Regions from separate parts of the Pseudomonas sp. FSO-7 genome, predicted to be linked through region 3. Evidence: predicted binding sites of a transcription regulator. Region 3 holds the regulator's gene; each other region holds the start of a gene.

Region 1 (4,150 bases), 1.5 Mb from region 3:
CTGTGACTTGAGCCCGCCGGCCGGGTGCTCTTCTTCGACCGCCCTGGCATCGAGCACAGGAAAACCGAGCACGAATCTCTTCGCCGCGGCCTTGAGCTCACGGATATTGCCGGGCCAATCGTGTGCCAGCAGTTCCTGTTGCAACAGAGGGGTAACCGAGGGTGACAGCAGGTTCAGATCGTTGGCGAGCACGGCGGCAAACCCCTTGAACAACGGCACGATGCGCTCACGCTGCGTACGTAGAGGCGGTAATTTCAGGGTCAGCACGTTTAGTCGAAAATACAAGTCGCGGCGAAAGTGCCCCTGCTCCACTGCATCGTCCAGCGAGCGTTGCGCCGAGGCAATCACCCGGATATCGAGCCTGATCGTCGAGGTCGAGCCCAGCCGCTCAATCGCACGGGTTTCCAATACGCGGAGCAACTTGGCTTGCAGGCAGAGCGGCATGCTGTCGATTTCATCCAGGTACAGGATCCCGCCTTGTGCCGCTTCGATGTAACCGATCCGCGAACGATCCGCCCCGGTGTAGGCGCCGCTGGTCACACCAAACAACTCGCTCTCAGCCAATGATTCGGGGATCGCCGCGCAGTTCATCGCCACCAGAGGCCCCTTGCGGCCTGACATCGCGTGAATGCGTTGCGCGATCGTGTCTTTGCCCGTGCCGGTCTCCCCGGACAACAGCACATCGATACCCAACTGCGAAATACTTTCGGCGACGATATCCAGATTGGGGATGCATTCTTCGGCAAAATCTTCTTCGAACCCATCATCAAGACTCATCCACGACCTCTAGCCCATCAGGTTTACGCAAATACGGCTGCGTTGCAGTTTCAAGCCCAAGCAGCAAGCTGCGCATCGACCCCCAGCTCCTTCATGCGGTGGTAGAGGGTGCGCCTGGGGATTTGCAACTCTTGAACCACAGCCGCTACATTTTGCCGGTGCCGCTTCAGCGCATCCTGGATGAGCGTTTTCTCGATCATGCGCAACTGGGCGCGCAAATCGGGCGCCGGGCTGCGGACCTCTACCGTCTCCGCGTCCAGCAATGGGAGCCCCAACACAAAACGCTTGGCTGCCGATTTCAGTTCACGAATGTTGCCCGACCAATCATGGCTGAGCAGAAGCTGCACGCGAGCGCTGTCGAGAATCGGAGCGGGACGACCGAAATCTGCGGCGATGCTCTGGGTGAACTGGTCGAACAATGGCAGGATCTGCTCGCGGCACTTACGCAAGGCTGGCAAGTGGAGCGTCAGCACGTTAAGCCGAAAAAACAGGTCGCGACGGAAAAGCCCTTGTTCCACCAGTTGATCCAGCGGCCGTTGGGTCGATGCAATGATCCGTAGATCCACGGGAATGAAGGTCGTGGAGCCGAGGCGTTCGACACCCCGCGTTTCCAGGACACGCAACAACTTTGCCTGCAAGCTCAACGGCATGCTGTCGATCTCGTCCAGGTACAGCGTGCCGCCTGCGGACGCTTCGATATAGCCCTTGCGGGAGCGACAGACGCCGGTAAACGCGCCATTGACCACGCCAAACAGCTGGCTTTCGGCAAGCTGTTCCGGAATCGCCGCACAGTTCATACCTACAAATGGCCCGGACCTGCTGGACCGTTCATGGAGGTGGCTGGCCAGCGTGTCTTTGCCAGAGCCCGTCTCTCCGCACAACAACAGATCCATGTCCAGAAAAGCATCGTTTATTTCAATTTGATGACCGGGTAAAAATGCGCTACTGCGCCAACCCTCGTGACCAGTGACATCGTTTCTGGTGCCCATCGAACACTCTCTCTGTGGATGTAGGCGAATATCAATCGCACGCCTTACAAGGCAGAAATATACAAATTTAGTTCCCTGGACCAACAAGCAAAATCTTGGATTCCCTCATAAGAACTCAGCGCAATATCATTTGCCCCATGAACTCTCCAAGGCCTGAGAGATCGTCAAGACAGGTAATTAAATAAACGTTATTTAGGCCCAGTCAAGCACTTCTGCCCACATCGACAAAGGGTAGGAATCCCCCTACCCCGCAAGCTCCGAAGCACTCCTGAGAAGAGTTCGCACCCAGCGCCCCAGCTAACACAGGGCTCAAGTTCAATCAACAAGGCCGGCACATAACGTGAGCCGCATCACACTCCAATAACGGCCGAGTTAATTGAAAACAGCACTAGAAAGTTCAAGATACTGTCTGCCCTCGACCGCTGCTAACTTCGCCCCGAGAACCTATAAGTCGCATGACTCGATAGCCCTTTAATTGGAATGCCTTGTTCGCCAAAACTTTAACCTTGGCAATCATGCCAGATAAAAATTCTCCAACTTCCCATCAAAAGTTAAATAAGGAAAATGGGGACGATAGGTCATTCGGTTTTCCGAACGAAACCGAGACACTTGCTTTAAGCACCTAAGGTGTTCCGGTTTTTGGGGGCCGAGCCGCTGATAGCTTTACGCCATTACGGAGTCGGAAATCCGAATGTCCTGAAGGTCGGCTGTCGACATGGCAAATATTGGATCCGATGAATCAGCTGGCCCCGATAACCGGGTCAATTTTCGTAGAGGGAGGTTTTGGGCATCGCGGATGCACGCCGTAATATTCTGGCGAGGGTCATCCGCGAAAAAATAGTATTACAAATTATGTAGTAAAAAATCGGCTTACAAAAACCGAGGAAAGTTCAAAGGCTTTTCGTTCTAAAAAAATCTGCGGTGATCAGATCCCGGGCAAAAAAACCTCATCGCACGCGGCCAGCGAAGCCCGTCACACACGCCGCATCTGGCTGGCAGGCGCGAAAAAGCGCACTAAGAAAGGGCGAAATCCAGATTTTTATTGGTGCGGGTCACTGGCGTAAACCACCACTCGCGGGCTGATCATCCTCTCGCGCTCCACGTGATACTCAGTCAATTCACGTCTGCGTGGCGACGAACGGTCGTCGATCGGCTGTGTCGCTTGCGCTGCCTTGAACAGAGTTGAATTGTCGACCGCAGGGACCGACAGCGCGGGTTCGATTGGCAACGGATGCTCGGTGACCTTGGCTGATTTCAATGCCGGACGCACTGGCCGGCGCTCAGTCACTGGACGTTCGTTGCGCTTAAAAACAACGGGGGTTACCGCAAAGTCGCCCGAGAGTCGCGCAATGCCCGCCTTCACCGCCTGACTCTGAGCCCGCGGAATCAGCAGCCGGCTCGGTCCATCCAACGTTTTTTTGCGCAAAAAAGCCGAGTTCAGCTTCAACAACTGGCTATGGCTGACCCCGGCCGTGCTCGCGAGCTGGTCAAGGTCCACGGCGTAGTTAAGCTCAACCACGTCGAAGTAAGGCGCATTGGCCACCGGGTTGAGCTGTACGCCGTACACTTCAGGGCTTCGGACGATCAAAGACAGCGCCAGCAACCGAGGCACGTAGTCCTCGGTTTCCTTGGGCAATGTCAGGTGCCAGTAATCGACCGGCAAGCCGCGCTGGCGATTGGCTTCGATGGCCCGCCCGACGGTGCCCTCGCCGGCGTTGTAGGCCGCCAGTGCCAATAGCCAGTCATTGTTGAATTGATCATGCAGGCGTGTGAGGTAATCCATCGCCGCCTTGCTTGAGGCGACTACATCACGGCGTGCGTCGTACGTGGCGCTCTGATGCAAATTGAAATCGCGCCCTGTAGCGGGAACGAACTGCCACAGCCCCGCCGCCGCACGCGGGGAGTACACCGTCGGGTTGTAGGAGCTTTCGATCATCGGTAACAGCGCCAGCTCCAGCGGCAACTTGCGCTCATCCAGGCGCTCGACAATGTAATGCAGGTAAGGGCCGGCACCGCTGCTGGCCTCGTGCATAAAACCTGGATGGCGTAGCAGCCAGTCACGCTGGCCGGCGATCCGCTTATTGATGCTCTGCCCCTGCGCCAACCTGCTTCGCTGAGCGATCCGCTGCCAGACATCCTCGCCGCTGTAGCGCGGCAAGTCGCTGAACACGGCCTCGGGCTGCGCATTCAATGAGTCGCCATCCGGTTTATAAGCCAGGCCAGCCGCCAGGCGCGGCGTGCGCTCCAGGCGAGGCTGCGAATACTCAACTGTCTGGCAGCCTGCGCACAGAGATCCCAACGCTAAGACAGCAATTTGAATCGAACAGGCAAGCGAGCGTGGGTTCGGGACGTTAGAGGTGGCAGTTGGCATTGGCAGGATGTCC
Region 2 (5,834 bases), 1.0 Mb from region 3:
CGGCGGCCTCTTTCTGGATCCGCAGACGCATCGATCGATGATCGAGGAACAGCCCGGTGTCCAGGTAATCGGTAAGGTTGACCAGCAGCTTCACGCCGCCTTCGTTGACCTCGGTGAACTTGCCCTGGGCGCTCTGGCGCTCGTACTGCTTGGTGCCGCTCTGACGCTCGCGGCGCTTGATCACCACGCGGCTCTTGTCCACGTTCAGCGCCTGGGGAATCGCCGCCAGGGCGTCGAACAAGCGGGCCGAGGCCTTTTCCGGGTCGATGGACTTCGGCGCGACGTATTCCTGGACGTGAACCCAGTCGTGGTACAGGTCGATGGCCATGGAGTATTCCGGCATGTCGGCATCGTAGACCCGGTAGCAGTCCACACCTTCACGCTTTGCCCATTTACTCAGCAACTTGAGGTTCTTTTGCAGGCGGTTGGCGAACATCTGCCCGCCTTCGCTCAACCGCGCCTGCTCGACCACAGGGGCCGGCGCCGGTTTGATCGGGTTGCCGTTCTTGTTGTACTGGCGCTCTTGCGGCACTTCGGGAGCTTGATCGTAGGCGGCCTGCTCGCGCTCGGCCTGGCGTTGCTCCGGGGTGCGACGCTCGCCGGTGACGAACTGATCCGGCAATACCTTGATCAGCAGCAGCTTGCACGGCAAGGCGCCGTTCCAGAACGAATACTGCTTGTGACTGCGAATCCCCATGCGCTTGCCCAGGTCCGGGGCGCCGGTGAACACCGCCGCCTCCCAGTTCAGGCACGCCTGGCGCAGGCGTTCGCCGAGGTTCTGGTACAGGTAAAGCAGGCTGGCTTCGTCGCCCAGACGCTCGCCGTACGGCGGGTTGCAGATCACCAGGCCTTTCTGGTTCTGGTCCGGACGCGGTTCGAAGGTGGCGACTTCGCCCTGATAGATCTTGATCCACTCGCTCAGGCCCGCACGCTCGACGTTGTTGCGGCCCGGCTGGATCAGCCGTGGGTCGGCTTCATAGCCGCGAATCCACAACGGCGGCTTGGCCAGCCCGGCGGCGGCGCGGGCGGTGGCCTCTTCGTGGAGCTTCTTCCACAACGCCGGCACATGGCCGAGCCAGGCGGTAAAGCCCCATTGCTGGCGACGCAGGTTCGGCGCCATGTCGGCGGCGATCATGCCGGCTTCCACCAGGAACGTGCCGACACCGCACATCGGGTCGGCCAGCGCCCCGCCTTCAGCGGCAATGCGCGGCCAACCGGCGCGGATCAGAATCGCGGCGGCGAGGTTTTCCTTCAGCGGCGCGGCGCCTTGCTGCAGGCGATAGCCGCGCTGGTGCAGGCTGTGGCCGGACAGGTCGAGGGAGAGGATCGCTTCGCCACGGTCCAGGCGCAGGTGGATGCGCAGGTCCGGGTTGAGCTTGTCGATGGATGGCCGCTCGCCCGATGGCGTGCGCAGCTTGTCGACGATAGCGTCCTTGACCTTCAAGGCGCCGAAGTGGGTGTTGTCGATGCCCGAGCCATGGCCGCTGAACTCCACCGCCAGGGTGCCATCGGCCAGCATATGGTCTTGCCAGTCGACATCCAGCACGCCGTGGTACAGGTCTTCGGCGTCCTTCATCGGGAAGCGCTTGAGCACCAGCAATACGCGGTTGGCCAGGCGCGACCACAGGCACAGGCGATAGGCCGTTTCCATGTCGGCCATGCCGCGCACGGCCGAGGTGTGCTCGCGCGCCTCTTCAAGGCCAAGCCCGACGGCTTCCTCGATCAGCAGGCCTTCGAGGCCCTTGGGGCAGGTGAGGAAGAGTTCGAAACGATCGGACATGGGATTTCCAGAGCCTTTGGCTAAGTGGACCGGGCAACGCATTGCCGGGCCGGGTTCAGTCAGGTGCTTTTCTCAAGAGCACCCGCGTGGCACGAATGTGTGCCGTGCCGCCCTCGCCGCTCAGGTTAAGAGCGCTTTGATGCGAAGGCAGGGAAAAAATTCTGTGCAACAAATTGTGAAAACTCGACCCTTTCGTCGAATAGTACCCGAGTGCAACAGGGGGACATTCTCATTCAAGGAAAGCCAGTCCCCTTTGACGCAGGGCCGATCATACAGGGGTCTTGCTCAAAAGCGGTCAACGAACATGAAGTTACTTATCGCCCTAACATCTTTATTGTTACGTGCTTATGACAAAACGATCATTCCATCCATGTGACGCTTTGGTTAGAACTCAACACAGGTTAACGTCGCAACGGCGTCAACACCTCGGCTCGTCACGCCGGCAACGAGCCACCAACGGCAGAATGATTCTGCCCCGGCCTCGATAGAGGTCGACGCTAAGTAACAGTCAACAAGTGAGGGCAACACCCTATGAGAAGACTTAAGCGTGATCCGTTGGAAAGAGCATTTTTACGTGGTTACCAATATGGCGTTGGTGGTAAATCCCGTGAGCTTTGCCCCTTTACTCTACCGTCGGTACGTCAAGCCTGGATCAATGGCTGGCGAGAAGGACGCGGCGACAACTGGGACGGTATGACCGGCACTGCGGGTATCCATAGACTCAACGAACTTCACGCCGTCGGCTGACACAGGGCTTAATACTCAAGAACTCGACAATTTGACATCCCTATCGATTTAACCACGCACGTCCCATCCGGACGGCGGGCTACGGCCCAGGGGGCTCCTTCGAGGAGCCCTTTTTAATGAGCATCTCAAAGACAACACCCATCCTGTGGCGAGGGAGCTTGCTCCCGCTGGGCTGCGCCCTGTAGGAGCTGTCGAGTGCAACGAGGCTGCGATCTTGTCCCAGACAATTGAGCCAAGAGCGAACGATCAAGATCAACAGATCGCAGGCTACGCCAGCTCCTACAGAGTCCAGCGGGAGCAAGCTCCCTCGCCACGGTGGATCGGCTCGATCTTCTAGAAAGGCTTAACCCAACGCCGCAATCGCATCCACCGACTCACGAATCAACGCCGGCCCCTTGTAGATGAAGCCCGAGTAAACCTGCACCAGACTCGCCCCGGCGGTGATTTTCTCGGCGGCATGCTTGCCTTCGGTAATCCCGCCCGCCGCGATGATCGGCAAGCGCCCCGCCAATTCAACCGCCAGCACCTTCACGGTGTGGGTGCTCTTGTCACGCACGGGCGCGCCGGACAAACCACCCGCCTCATCCCCATGTTCCAGCCCTTCGACACCTTCGCGCCCCAGGGTCGTGTTGGTGGCGATCACCGCGTCCATGCCCGTCTCGATCAGGGCCTGAGCCACCTGGCTGGTCTCCTCGTCGGTCATGTCCGGGGCGATCTTGATCGCCAGTGGCACATGCCGGCCGTGGGTCAACGCCAGTTCCGCGCGACGCCGGGCCAGGTCGGCCAGCAGTTGCTTGAGGGAATCACCGAATTGCAGGCTGCGCAGCCCCGGGGTGTTGGGAGAGCTGACGTTGACGGTCACGTAGCTGGCGTGGGCGTAGACCTTGTCCAGGCAGATCAGATAGTCGTCGACGGCGCGCTCCACCGGCGTGTCGAAATTCTTGCCGATGTTGATGCCCAGCACACCCTTGTACTTGGCTGCGGCCACACGGGCCAGCAGATGGTCGACGCCCAGGTTGTTGAAGCCCATGCGATTGATGATCGCCTCGGCTTGCGGCAGGCGGAAGAGTCGTGGCTTGGGGTTGCCCGGCTGCGGGCGCGGGGTGACGGTGCCGATTTCGACAAAACCGAAACCCAACTGGGCGAAGCCGTCGATGGCCGCGCCATTCTTGTCCAGGCCCGCCGCCAGCCCGACCGGGTTGGGGAACTCCAGGCCCATGACGGTCACCGGCAACTTCGCCGGGGCCTTGCACAGCAAACCGTTGAGGCCGAGGCGTCCGCCCGCGCCGATCAAGTCCAGGGACAGGTCGTGGGAAGTTTCCGGGGAGAGTTTGAACAGCAGTTCACGGGCCAGGGTGTACATGGGCGGCTTTGACTCGGGCGACGAAATGAGGCGGCGATTATAGCCGGGCAACGGCGGCTCAAGCGAGGCGCCCGCACAAAACGATAGCGCTGGCATATGCCTTGCACCCTTTTGGTCATCAGCGCCCATGCCAGCGACAGAATGAGTGCCACACTGTTTTAAGGGACAACGGCGTCGTCATCCGGTCTCCTGAGCCCGGACACGGCGCTTTTTTATGCGGAAGGTGATACCGATGAATGAAGTTCCAGCCAATCCCCTGGCCTGGGTCAACGGCAGCGATGCCCCGGAAAAGAGCGCGGTCAACCTCGGTTTCATGGCCTTGAGCGACTGTGCCCCGGTGGTGGTCGCCGCCACCCAGGGCTTCGCCCAACCCTACGGCCTGACCCTGAACCTCAAGCGCCAGGCGTCCTGGGCCAACCTGCGGGACAAACTGGTCAGCGGTGAAATCGATGCCGCCCACAGCCTGTATGGCCTGATCTACGCGGTGCACCTGGGCATTGGCGGAGTCGCACCGACCGACATGGCGGTGCTGATGGGGCTGAACCAGAACGGCCAGAGCATCAACCTGTCCCATGGCTTGCAGGCCCAGGGCGTGACCAGTCCTGAAGCACTGGAACGGCACGTGCACCAAACTCGCCCGAAACTGACCTTCGCCCAGACCTTCCCCACCGGCACCCACGCCATGTGGCTCTATTACTGGCTCGCCGCCCAGGGCATCCACCCCTTGTCGGACGTCGACAGTGTGGTGGTGCCGCCGCCGCAAATGATCGCGCACCTGCAAGCCGGGCGCATCGACGGGTTTTGTGTCGGCGAGCCCTGGTGCGCCAGCGCGGTGAAGCAAAACCTCGGTTTTACCCTGGCGACCACCCAGACCATCTGGCCCGACCACCCGGAAAAAGTCCTGGGTTGCACCCGGGCGTTCGTCGAGCAATACCCCAATACCGCCCGGGCCTTGGTGATGGCGATCCTCGAAGCCAGCCGCTTCATCGAACAAAGCAGCGAAAACCGTCGCAGCACCGCGCAACTGTTGAGTGCGCCGGAATACCTCGACGCTCCGCTGGACTGCATCGAGCCGCGCCTGTTGGGGATCTATGCCGACGGCTTGGGCAACAGCTGGCAGGATCCCCACGCGATGCGCTTTCATGGCGGCGGCGAAGTGAACCTGCCGTACCTGTCCGACGGCATGTGGTTCATGACCCAATTCCGTCGCTGGGGCCTGCTGCGCGAAGACCCGGATTACCTGGCCGTGGCCCGGGACGTCCAGCAGCTCACGTTGTACAGTGAAGCCTGCGCGGCGCTGGACATCGCGTCCCCGAGCCAGGACATGCGCAGCAGCCAACTGATCGACGGCACCACATGGGACGGCTCGGACCCGGCCGGGTATGCCCGCAGCTTCAAACTGCACGCCTTGAGCGATGCGGCTCCCCTTCTCGCCAGCCGCTGACAGGAGCCACGACCATGCTGCGTATCCTGCTGATCAACGACACCGCGAAAAAAGTCGGCCGCCTCAAGGCGGCCCTGATTGAAGCCGGCTTCGAAGTGATCGACGAATCCGGCCTGACCATCGACCTGCCGGCGCGCGTCGAAACGGTGCGTCCGGATGTGATCCTGATCGATACCGAGTCACCCGGACGCGATGTGATGGAGCAAGTGGTGCTGGTCAGTCGCGACCAACCACGACCGATCGTCATGTTTACCGACGAGCACGACCCCAATGTGATGCGCCAGGCGATCAAGTCGGGCGTCAGTGCCTACATCGTCGAAGGCATCCACGCCGCGCGCCTGCAACCGATCCTCGACGTGGCCATGGCCCGCTTCGAAAGTGACCAGGCCCTGCGCGCCCAACTCCTGGCCCGGGACCAGCAACTGGCCGAACGCAAGCGCATCGAACTGGCCAAGGGCATGCTGATGAAGATGAAGGAGTGCAACGAAGAACAGGCCTAC
Region 3 (5,834 bases):
AGAAAATCGTCTACGACACCAACAAGAAACTCGCCAGCGCCGGTCGCGCCACCGGCAGCAAGGTGACCGAGCAGCGTCCGCGGATCGATATGGTGATCCAGCCTAAAAAGAAAACCGAGCAGAAGGCCCAGTAATGGCAACTCTGAAAGCTCAGCACTTGGCCAAGAGCTACAAGAGCCGTCAAGTCGTGCGTGATGTCAGCCTGTCCATCGACAGCGGCCAGATCGTCGGCCTGCTCGGCCCCAATGGCGCGGGCAAGACCACCTGCTTCTATATGATCGTCGGCCTGGTCCAGGCCGATCAGGGTCGCGTGCTGATTGACGACCTGGATGTCAGCCACCAGCCGATGCACGGTCGGGCGAAGGCCGGCATCGGCTATTTGCCGCAAGAAGCATCGATCTTCCGCAAACTGTCGGTTGCCGACAACATCATGGCGATCCTCGAGACCCGCAAGGAACTCGACAAGGCCGGCCGTCGCCAGGAACTGGAAAGCCTGCTGCAGGAATTCCACATCAGCCACATTCGCGACAACCTGGGCATGAGCCTGTCGGGTGGCGAACGGCGCCGCGTGGAAATCGCCCGCGCTCTGGCCACCGCACCGAAGTTCATCCTGCTCGACGAACCGTTCGCCGGCGTGGACCCGATCTCGGTGGGCGACATCAAGCAGATCATCCATCACCTCAAGGCCAAGGGTATCGGCGTGCTGATCACCGACCACAACGTGCGCGAGACCTTGGACATCTGCGAAACCGCCTACATTGTCAATGACGGCCAATTGATCGCCGAAGGAGACTCCGCCGCGATCCTGGCCAATGACCTGGTCAAGGAAGTGTACCTGGGCCATGAGTTCCGCCTGTAAGCACACGTGTCTGGCGAATTGCCTGGGCGTCGTTTAATTTTATTATGGCGACGCTCTAGGCAAACACTTCAGTTTCAGGCATATAATTTGCTTAATTTTGGCGCTCCGGCGCCCTGTAGTGGATGGCGCATGTGCGCCGGCGAATAAGGTGTTAAGCCCCTGCCATGAAACCATCGCTAGTCTTGAGAATGGGCCAGCAGCTGACGATGACACCGCAGCTGCAACAGGCCATCCGCCTGCTCCAATTGTCGACCCTGGACCTGCAACAGGAAATCCAGGAGGCCCTGGAGTCCAATCCGATGCTCGAACGCCAGGAAGAAGGCGACGACTTCGATAACACCGACCCGCTGGCCGACAACGTCGAGCAGAAGACCAACACCGAGATCCCGGAACCGTCCTACCAGGAAGCCGCCCCAACGGTGGATAACCTCGAGGATGGCGAATGGAACGAGCGCATCCCCAACGAACTGCCCGTGGACACGGCCTGGGAAGATGTCTACCAGACCAGCGCCAGCAACCTGCCCAGCAGCGATGACGACGAGTGGGACTTCACCACCCGCACCTCGGCCGGCGAGAGCCTGCAAAGCCACCTGCTGTGGCAACTGAACCTGGCACCGATGTCCGACACCGATCGCCTGATCGCCGTGACCCTGATCGATTGCATCAACAACCAGGGCTACCTGGACGAGACCCTCGAAGAAATCCTCGAAGCCTTCGACCCCGAGCTCGACATCGAGCTGGACGAGATCGAAGCCGTCCTGCATCGCATCCAGCAATTCGAACCGGCCGGCATTGGCGCCCGCAACCTGGGCGAGTGCCTGTTGCTGCAACTGCGCCAGTTGCCTGCCAAGACGCCATGGCTGGCCGAAGCCAAGCGACTGGTCACCGATTACATCGACCTGCTGGGCGGTCGCGACTACAGCCAGTTGATGCGTCGCATGAAGCTCAAGGAAGATGAGCTGCGCCAGGTCATCGAACTGGTGCAGAGCCTCAACCCGCGCCCCGGCTCGCAGATCGAATCCACCGAGCCCGAGTACGTGGTCCCCGACGTGATCGTGCGCAAGCACAACGATCGCTGGCTGGTGGAACTCAACCAGGAGTCGGTGCCCAAGCTGCGGGTCAACGCCCAGTACGCCGGTTTCGTCAAGCGCGCCGACACCAGCGCCGACAACACCTTCATGCGCAACCAGTTGCAGGAAGCCCGCTGGTTCATCAAGAGCCTGCAAAGCCGCAACGAAACCCTGATGAAAGTGGCCACCCAGATCGTCGAGCATCAGCGCGGCTTCCTGGAGTACGGCGATGAAGCGATGAAACCGTTGGTCCTGCATGACATTGCCGAGGCAGTGGGCATGCACGAGTCGACGATTTCCCGGGTGACCACCCAGAAATTCATGCATACCCCCCGGGGCATCTATGAATTGAAATACTTTTTCTCCAGCCACGTCAGCACCTCCGAAGGCGGCGAATGCTCGTCCACGGCCATCCGCGCGATCATCAAAAAACTGGTGGCCGCGGAAAATCAGAAAAAGCCGTTGAGTGACAGCAAGATCGCTGGTTTACTGGAGGCACAAGGCATTCAGGTGGCCCGCCGTACCGTCGCCAAGTACCGTGAATCCCTCGGGATCGCGCCTTCGAGCGAACGCAAGCGGTTGATGTAACAGGCCACGCCACAGCGTTCCAGTGGCAGGCATTTCTGCCTGCCGCTTTATGCACTGGCAACGAAGGAGAAGCTGTATGCAAGTCAACATCAGTGGACACCAACTGGAAGTGACCGAACCCCTGCGCACCTACATCGGCGAAAAACTCGACCGATTGGAGAGGCATTTCGACAAGATCACCAACGTGCAAGTCACGATGAACGTCGAAAAGCTGCTGCAGAAAATCGAAGCCACGCTGCATATCCCCGGCGGAGAAGTGGTTGCCAACGCAGAGCACACAGACATGTATGCCGCGATTGACCTGCTGACCGACAAGCTGGATCGCCAACTCAAAAAGCATAAGGAAAAGACCCAGAGCCTCCTCCAGGGCGCGACCGGTCGTTAACCCCCCCAATCCATGATCCGACTAGAAACCATCCTGACCCCCGGCCGTTCCCAAGTGAACGCGCCGGGCGGCAGTAAAAAGAAAGCCCTCGAACAAATTGCCAACCTGATCCACCGCGAGGTGCCGGATCTGGAAATGCAGGACGTCTTCGAGGCCCTGGTTGCCCGTGAAAAACTCGGTTCCACCGGTTTTGGCAACGGCATCGCCATTCCCCATTGCCGCCTCAAGGGTTGCACCACGCCAATCAGCGCACTGTTGCACCTTGAAGCCCCCATAGATTTCGACGCCATCGACGGCGCGCCGGTCGACCTGCTGTTTGTATTGCTGGTTCCGGAAGCGGCGACCGATGCGCACCTCGAGCTGCTGCGCCAGATTGCCAGCATGCTGGACCGCAAGGAAGTGCGCGAAAAACTGCGCAGCGCGCCGAGTAACGAAGCTCTGTACCAGGTGGTCCTGGACGAGCAGAACGGTCATTAAACATGCGCATGATCATCGTCAGTGGCCGCTCCGGCTCCGGTAAAAGCACGGCCCTCAACGTGCTTGAGGACAGCGGCTACTACTGCATCGACAACCTGCCCGCCGGCCTGCTGCCGGAACTGGCCGAGCGCGCCCTGATCCACACCGAGCTGGCGCAGCCGCTGGTGGCGGTGTCTATCGATGCACGCAACCTGCCGAGCCACCTGTCGCGCTTTCCCGAACTGCTCGCGGAAGTGCGCAGCCGGCATATCCAATGCGATGTGTTGTACCTGGATGCCGATGAGGAGACGCTGCTCAAGCGTTTTTCCGAAACGCGCCGGCGTCACCCCCTGAGCAACGCCAACCGCTCCCTGGCCGAAGCCATCGAGGATGAAAGCCAGCTGTTGGGGCCGATCGCCGACCTGGCGGACCTGAAGGTCAACACCACCCACCTGAACCTGTATCAGTTGCGCGACACAATCAAGCTGCGCCTGCTGAACCAGCCGGAGCCGGGCACCGCGTTCCTGGTGGAGTCGTTCGGCTTCAAGCGTGGCATGCCGGTAGACGCCGACCTGGTGTTCGATGTGCGTTGCCTGCCCAACCCTTATTGGAAACCGGAATTGCGCGAGCAGTCCGGGCTTGACCAACCGGTGATCGACTACCTGGCCGCACAGCCGGATGTCGAGGAAATGTACCAGGACATCTCCAGCTACCTGCTCAAATGGCTACCCCGCTTTGCCGCGAGCAACCGGGCCTATGTCACGATCGCCATCGGTTGCACCGGCGGTCATCACCGCTCCGTCTACCTGACCGAACGCCTGGGTCAGCTCCTGCAACAATCCCTGAAGAATGTCCAGGTTCGCCACCGCGACCTCAGCTAAAGGATTCACATCGCGATGCCTGCTCGGGAAATTGAAATCATCAACAAGCTGGGGTTGCATGCCCGAGCGTCGGCCAAGTTTGTCGGAGTCGCGGGACAGTTCAAGGACACCACCATCAGGGTCGGCCGCACGCCGGAGTCCACGGTCGACGGTAAAAGCATCATGGCGATGATGATGCTCGCCGCCGGCAAGGGCACCAAGATCCATCTGAGCACTGAAGGTGAAGAGGCGCAGGAAGCGATGGATGCTCTGGTTGACCTGATCAAAAGATACTTCGACGAAGGCGAATAACCGCCCAAGCTCAAGGCGCGCTTGTTGTGTGGACAGAGCTAGCCTTTGTGGCGAGGGAGCAAGCTCCCTCGCCACAAAAGCTCCCTTGTCATGAAAGCGCCCTTGCCACAAAAAGCTCACTCCCCCGCAGACCTGCATCACGCCAACGCCGTATCCAGCACCATCATCAGACAAAACCCCACCAACAACCCCAGGCTCGCCAGTTTCTCGTGACCATTGCGGCGGGATTCGGGAATGACCTCGTGGGTCACCACCAGCAGCATCGCCCCGGCCGCCAACGCCAGGCCTAGGGGCAAGAGCATCTCGGCCAGGCTCACCAGCCAGGCGCACAGCAGCGCGAATACGGGCTCGACCAGCCCTGACGCCGCGCCAATCAGGAACGCCTTGACCCGCGACATGCCCGCCGCGGCCAGCACCAGCGCGATCACCAACCCCTCGGGGACATCCTGCAAAGCGATGCCCATCGCCAGGCTGTCGGCATCCGGCATGCCACCGCCCGCCGACACGCCCACCGCCATGCCTTCCGGAATGTTGTGAGCGATGATGGCAAACACGAACAACCAGATCCGCGGCGCAATGATCGGACGTCCAGGCACCGCCACCAGCCTTTCGGGGCTGGCCGAGACCTTGCGGTCCACCAGGTACAGCCCGAACGCCCCCGACAGAATGCCAAAACAGATGAGGCCGCTGGCCGCCCAAGGCGTGAACCCCAACTGCTCGGCCGCGGCAATGCCCGGCACGATCAGCGAAAACGCCGTGGCGGCGAGCATCACCCCGGCACCGAAGCCCAGCAGCGAATCGCTCACGGCCTGGGGCATGCGCCGGATGACCAGCACTGGCACCGCCCCCAGCGCAGTGCCCAAGGCGCAAAGCCCACCTCCCTGGAGAGCCCGCAACAACCTGGGCTCCAGGTCCAGCCACGCCAGGCCTTGGGCCGCCAACAACGTCATCCCGGCCAACAGCAACAACGACCCCAAGGCATAGCGGAACATCCGTCCGCTTCCAATCGCCAGTGTTTGAGTATCCATAGTCAGCCTTGGCGGGTGTTCATGAAGGGCTCGAAGCCAGCGCCGCCTGATAGCGTCGGGCGACTTCAGGCCAGTTGATCACGTTGTAGAACGCGTTGATGTATTCCGGACGACGGTTCTGGTAGCGCAGGTAATAGGCATGCTCCCAGACGTCCAGGCCAAGAATCGGCGTGTTGCCATTCATCAACGGACTGTCCTGGTTACCGCTGCTTTCCACCACCAGGGTCTTTTGCGGGGTCACGCTCAACCAGGCCCAGCCGCTGCCGAAACGGGTCA

The links. The regulator sigma-54, encoded in region 3, starts transcription at its own class of promoters, with help from an activator protein. The targets are predictions, from matches to a motif close to ANTGGCATNNANNTTGCTNT.
Region 1: a site for sigma-54 is predicted at 1,678-1,697, ahead of AC515T_RS11305 (sigma 54-interacting transcriptional regulator). Genes of this name have one in related genera too.
Region 2: a site for sigma-54 is predicted at 3,979-3,998, ahead of AC515T_RS09195 (CmpA/NrtA family ABC transporter substrate-binding protein). Genes of this name have one in related genera too.

The regions. Positions count from the first base shown of each region.
Region 1 covers NZ_CM184193.1:2,556,338-2,560,487, reverse strand. Annotated here, with positions in the region: gene AC515T_RS11310 (sigma 54-interacting transcriptional regulator) at 1-777, opposite strand, end outside; gene AC515T_RS11305 (sigma 54-interacting transcriptional regulator) at 828-1,670, opposite strand; gene AC515T_RS11300 (lytic transglycosylase domain-containing protein) at 2,806-4,137, opposite strand.
Region 2 covers NZ_CM184193.1:2,091,686-2,097,519, reverse strand. Annotated here, with positions in the region: gene rlmKL (bifunctional 23S rRNA (guanine(2069)-N(7))-methyltransferase RlmK/23S rRNA (guanine(2445)-N(2))-methyltransferase RlmL) at 1-1,780, opposite strand, end outside; gene rmf (ribosome modulation factor) at 2,312-2,527, shown strand; gene AC515T_RS09200 (quinone-dependent dihydroorotate dehydrogenase) at 2,871-3,890, opposite strand; gene AC515T_RS09195 (CmpA/NrtA family ABC transporter substrate-binding protein) at 4,123-5,334, shown strand; gene AC515T_RS09190 (ANTAR domain-containing response regulator) at 5,349-5,834, shown strand, end outside.
Region 3 covers NZ_CM184193.1:1,062,947-1,068,780, reverse strand. Annotated here, with positions in the region: gene lptA (lipopolysaccharide transport periplasmic protein LptA) at 1-134, shown strand, start outside; gene lptB (LPS export ABC transporter ATP-binding protein) at 134-859, shown strand; gene AC515T_RS04495 (RNA polymerase factor sigma-54) at 1,024-2,517, shown strand; gene hpf (ribosome hibernation-promoting factor, HPF/YfiA family) at 2,594-2,902, shown strand; gene ptsN (PTS IIA-like nitrogen regulatory protein PtsN) at 2,915-3,379, shown strand; gene rapZ (RNase adapter RapZ) at 3,382-4,239, shown strand; gene AC515T_RS04475 (HPr family phosphocarrier protein) at 4,255-4,530, shown strand; gene AC515T_RS04470 (ZIP family metal transporter) at 4,668-5,558, opposite strand; gene AC515T_RS04465 (superoxide dismutase) at 5,578-5,834, opposite strand, start outside.